DNA from 2 places in the Aeribacillus pallidus genome. Region 2 is predicted to be linked to the other one. Evidence: a T-box and tRNA genes for the amino acid it is inferred to sense, from the RefSeq annotation. Region 2 holds a T-box; the other holds one or more tRNA genes.

Region 1 (2,489 bases), on a different contig from region 2:
TTCCACAAAGAGGAAAAGTGACAAATCGTTTTAAAGAGATGGTTATTCAAGAATGCAAGGGGAATACGTTTCAATCTGTCTCTAAGAAGACAGGGATTTCTCCATCAACCATTACTCATTGGTTTTACCAAGAAGCAGAGAGACTTGTGGCTAAGCCTGAGAACCATTCCTCTCCTACAAAAGTTTGCATTGATGAATTTTCACTCAAAAAGGGACACAAATATAGTCTAGCCATCCAAGATGCAGAGACGGGCCATATATGGCAAGTTTCAGAAGGAAGGAGTCGTGCACAAATTCAGGAGGCGTTGAAACGGTATCCATTCATTGCACCAGTAGTAGCTGTCACCGATTTAGCTCCTGGAATGGCGAAAACCATACAAGAAGTGTGGCCTCATGTAGATATTGTCGCCGACAAATTTCACGTTATTCAACTTTTCACAGCTGCCTTAGAACGCGCCAGAAAATTGAGTTCAAAATATGCGACCAAACACCTCGAAATTCGTTATCAACGCCGACTATTAATGACAGATCCTAAGCTGTTAGATCCCCAAGAAAAAGACAAGCTATCTAAATGGTTAGATGAAGATACGAATCTATACCAGCAGTATCAAGCTCTCCAAGCTATACGTCGAGTTTATCAAAGTCATACATATCAAGAAGGAGAGCAGAGTTTACAAGCATGGATAGATTACTATTTATGGGATGGTGCATCTGCCACAAGGCGAATAGCAAAAACCCTCCTCCAATGGAAAACAGAAATTCTGAACTATTTCAAATATCGAATAACTAATGCCAAAATCGAAGGAACCAATAACTTGATCAAAACCATAAAACGCCGTAGTTTCGGTTGTCCAAATCAAGAGAAGTTTACCTTACGAATCAGATTAGAATGTCAACAACCTTGAAAAGTAGAGAAATTAAGCGATTAGAGGAAGAATCAAGCACGTTTTATTGAACAGAACCACACTTTTGGGATTTTTATAAAAAACTATATTAGCAAAATTCTTACCACACATCATCATAATGATGTTGCAGACATTTTTGAGAAGGCATAAAAAATCTTGTGACCAAAATGTGACCAAATGACAATATTATAAAAATCAAGTATCTGTACTAAATAAAGTAAAAAGCCTGTATCCCATTTGGGTTACAGGCTTTTGCTTCATAATGATTCCGACTGGGCTCGAACCAGCGACCTCCACCCTGTCAAGGTGGCGCTCTCCCAGCTGAGCTACGGAATCACGTTATGCTATTGTATCGGACAATTAATAATATACATGGTTTAGCCTGAACTGTCAACGGGTTTTTTTATTTTTTTTGAGTGAATAAAACAGCCTTATAAGACTGTTTTATTCACACGCGTCGATTCCACAGGCTTGGCCAGAATGATCGTCATGACCAGTGCTTTGTTCAGCGATGACTTGTTCAAGCACTTCCTTCGGTTGGACGCCTTGCAGTTTGCGGTTTCCGATGATGATCGTTGGAACAGCGGTAACGTTCGCTTCACGGTAGGCGTGTTGGAGCTCAACTTGATGTGCTTGAGCGTAATCTCCATTTTGTAACGCTTCAGTAAACTTTTCACGTTCAAGGCCCACTTCTTCAGCAATGGAAGCTAAGACGTCCACGTTTCCAATGTCCTTCCCTTCCTGCCAAAACGCTTGGAAGACGGCTTCAACGTATTCTTTGCCTTTTCCACGTTCTTTCGCAAACTGGAAGCCTTCATGCGTTTTTTGGGTACGTGGGTGCGGATCCATTTCCGGTAACATCATCTTAACTCCTAACCGATCTGCTAATGGCTCCACAGACATTTTCCAGCCTTGCTGAATGTATTGGCTTTTTGGTGATAGCGGTTGGGTTCCTTCTGGTCGTAATTCAAACGGTTTCCATTCGATTTCTACATCTTTATCTTTTACGGCTTCGTGTAACGTTTGTTTACCTAAAAAGCAAAACGGACAAACAAAATCAGAATAAACGGTAATTTTCATGCTTTTCACCTTCCAATGCTAACGTATCACGTCTTTTACTAAAACGCGAGAAATATGCTTAAAAAACAAATCGAGGGTTCTCCCCTCGATTTGTTACGCACGTGCGTTAACTTCTTTATTTTCACGTTTGAAGACAAATTGAAGCACGATCATGAGCACAAAAATGCCTAGACCAATCATATCAGTCATTCCTTCTGGGTAAATCAACATAAGCCCCCCAGCAATGGAGAGAAGACGTTCAGGAATCATAAGCTTACGATACCAGTAGCCAATCATCCCTGCACCAATGGCGATCATTCCTGAAATTGCTGTGAAAATGACCCATAGAAGGTGTGGAATCGTTGTATCAATCATTAATAACGCTGGATTATAGACAAACATGTACGGGATAATAAACGCGGCAATAGCGAGCTTCGCTGAGTTAAGCCCGGTACGAATTGGTTCTCCTCCCGATACACCAGCTGCGGCAAACGCGGCTAAGGCTACCGGTGGGGTAATGTCGGC
Region 2 (2,489 bases):
GAGCATTTTTTATTTGACGAAAATGGTTATGGTTTTTTTACAAACTACGAGCGGGCGAAAATGACAACGCCAATTCATGATTTACTGCCATTTATAGCACGGTTGCTCAAAACATATCCCAAACAGCATGAAGAATGCATCGATTGGATATACACGTATTGGCACCACTTTCCGTTCAAAAAAGATGAATTTCTGCTATTTCAAAGTTATTTAGCCCATCCCGGACATATGTATCGTCTTTCTCAAGACTATTTTAATCGTCCGAAAAAACAGAGCGAATTACGTTCGGTCGCTAAATTACAACAATCTTACTGGTTATTAAAGAATACAGAATATGTGTCTATACGAATGGATGAAATTGAAAAATCAAAGGTTGAGCAACAAAAAGAAGCCCAAACCACTTCGCAAAGTGAGTAAGGGCTTTTTTAAATCCATTCATAATGAAAAGCAATAGCTAAAAGGATTAACAAGGCTAGCAAAAACACATCAAATGAAGTTGGGAAGAACAGCGTCCGAATACCTTGGAACACAACAAGAGGATAAATAAATTGCTGCATGACATTCCGTACATTTTTTAACCAAGGAGGCCATTTATAAGGGTTATATCTGCGCATCAAGCTTCCTCCTTCTTTTAACAAATATATACTATATATGTATGACTACCTATTTAAAATCGTGTGAAAAAAATAAGGAACACATTACGTGTCTTTTTTAAAAAAGGCTTGTATATATTTAATTTTTTCGGAAATAATTATTGACGAAAGTCAACTGTTTTCGATACGATAAAATCAAAGCATACATAAACAGCAACGATTGGGAAGAGTACAATAGGTAAGGCTTTCAGAGAGGGAAATCAGTAGCTGAGAGATTTCCTAAGCTAAACTATTGGAAGGTCGCCCATGAGCTGCTTCTGTGAACGACGAACAACGTTTAGTAATGGAAGCCGGTGAGTAGCCGTTATGTAATGAAGTGCCAAGCAAGACTAGGTTTGCTTGGAAAAAAGGTGGTACCGCGAAGCTTCTCCTTTCGTCCTTTTGACGTAAGGAGTTTTTTTATTTTCATAGAAAGTTAAAGGAGGAGTTTGATGGAAACGAAAGAAATTTCGATGCCTACGAAATACGATCCGAAGTCCATTGAAAAGGGTCGTTATGAATGGTGGTTAAACGGCAAATTTTTTGAAGCAAAAGATGATCCGGATAAAGAACCGTATACAATTGTTATTCCACCACCGAACGTAACTGGAAAACTTCATTTAGGTCATGCGTGGGATACGACGTTACAAGATATTATTACTCGCATGAAACGTATGCAAGGATACGATGTGCTCTGGCTTCCAGGAATGGACCATGCAGGAATTGCTACTCAAGCGAAAGTAGAAGAAAAATTGCGTAACGAAGGAAAATCTCGTTACGATTTAGGACGGGAGAAGTTTGTTGAAGAAACGTGGAAATGGAAAGAAGAGTACGCTGACCATATTCGTAAGCAATGGGCCAAACTTGGACTAGGCCTCGATTACTCTCGTGAACGTTTCACGTTAGATGAAGGACTTTCAAAAGCGGTTCGGGAAGTGTTCGTTTCACTTTATAAAAAAGGATTAATTTACCGTGGAGAATACATTATTAACTGGGACCCAGTAACGAAAACAGCTTTATCCGACATTGAAGTTATTTACAAGGACGTACAAGGTTCCCTTTATCATTTGAAATATCCGTTAGCTGACGGTTCAGGTTATATTGAAGTGGCAACTACTCGTCCAGAAACGATGCTCGGAGACACAGCTGTCGCTGTTCATCCTGAAGACGAGCGTTATAAACATTTAATTGGCAAAACGGTTATTTTACCAATTGTTGGTCGTGAAATCCCGATTATTGCTGACGAATACGTCGATATGGAATTCGGTTCTGGTGCAGTAAAAATTACACCAGCCCATGACCCGAACGACTTTGAAATTGGTAACCGTCACAATTTACCTCGTATTTTAGTGATGAACGAAGATGGTACGATGAATGACGAAGCGGGGCCATATAAGGGACTTGACCGTTTTGAGTGCCGCAAACAAATTGTAAAAGATCTTCAAGAGCAAGGAGTACTCTTTAAAATCGAAGAACATTTACATTCAGTCGGACACTCTGAACGAAGCGGTGCGGTCGTCGAACCTTACCTATCTACTCAATGGTTCGTAAAGATGAAGCCGTTAGCAGAAGCGGCAATTGAACTTCAAAAAACGGAAAACAAAGTACAGTTCGTTCCAGAACGCTTTGAGAAAACATATTTACATTGGTTAGAAAATATTCGAGACTGGTGTATTTCACGACAATTATGGTGGGGGCATCGTATCCCGGCTTGGTATCACAAAGAAACGGGTGAAGTATATGTCGATCATGAACCACCAAAAGACATCGAAAATTGGCAACAAGACCCAGACGTTCTTGATACGTGGTTTAGTTCTGCCCTTTGGCCATTCTCGACCATGGGTTGGCCGGATGAAT

Evidence for each region. A T-box is a leader RNA that pairs with one kind of tRNA and senses whether it is charged. The one in region 2 lies ahead of ABES52_RS11145 (valine--tRNA ligase), so its partner is inferred to be a tRNA-Val.
Region 1: it encodes a tRNA-Val, which carries the amino acid that the T-box ahead of ABES52_RS11145 (valine--tRNA ligase) is inferred to sense. The anticodon was not compared.

The regions. Positions count from the first base shown of each region.
Region 1 covers NZ_JBCNBW010000005.1:71,566-74,054, forward strand. Annotated here, with positions in the region: gene ABES52_RS01700 (ISL3 family transposase) at 1-905, shown strand, start outside; tRNA gene ABES52_RS01705 (tRNA-Val) at 1,169-1,241, opposite strand; gene ABES52_RS01710 (DsbA family oxidoreductase) at 1,350-1,985, opposite strand; gene ABES52_RS01715 (TRAP transporter permease) at 2,079-2,489, opposite strand, start outside.
Region 2 covers NZ_JBCNBW010000046.1:43,170-45,658, reverse strand. Annotated here, with positions in the region: gene ysxE (spore coat protein YsxE) at 1-417, shown strand, start outside; gene ABES52_RS11150 (YszA family small membrane protein) at 426-614, opposite strand; T-box leader at 801-1,037, shown strand; gene ABES52_RS11145 (valine--tRNA ligase) at 1,085-2,489, shown strand, end outside.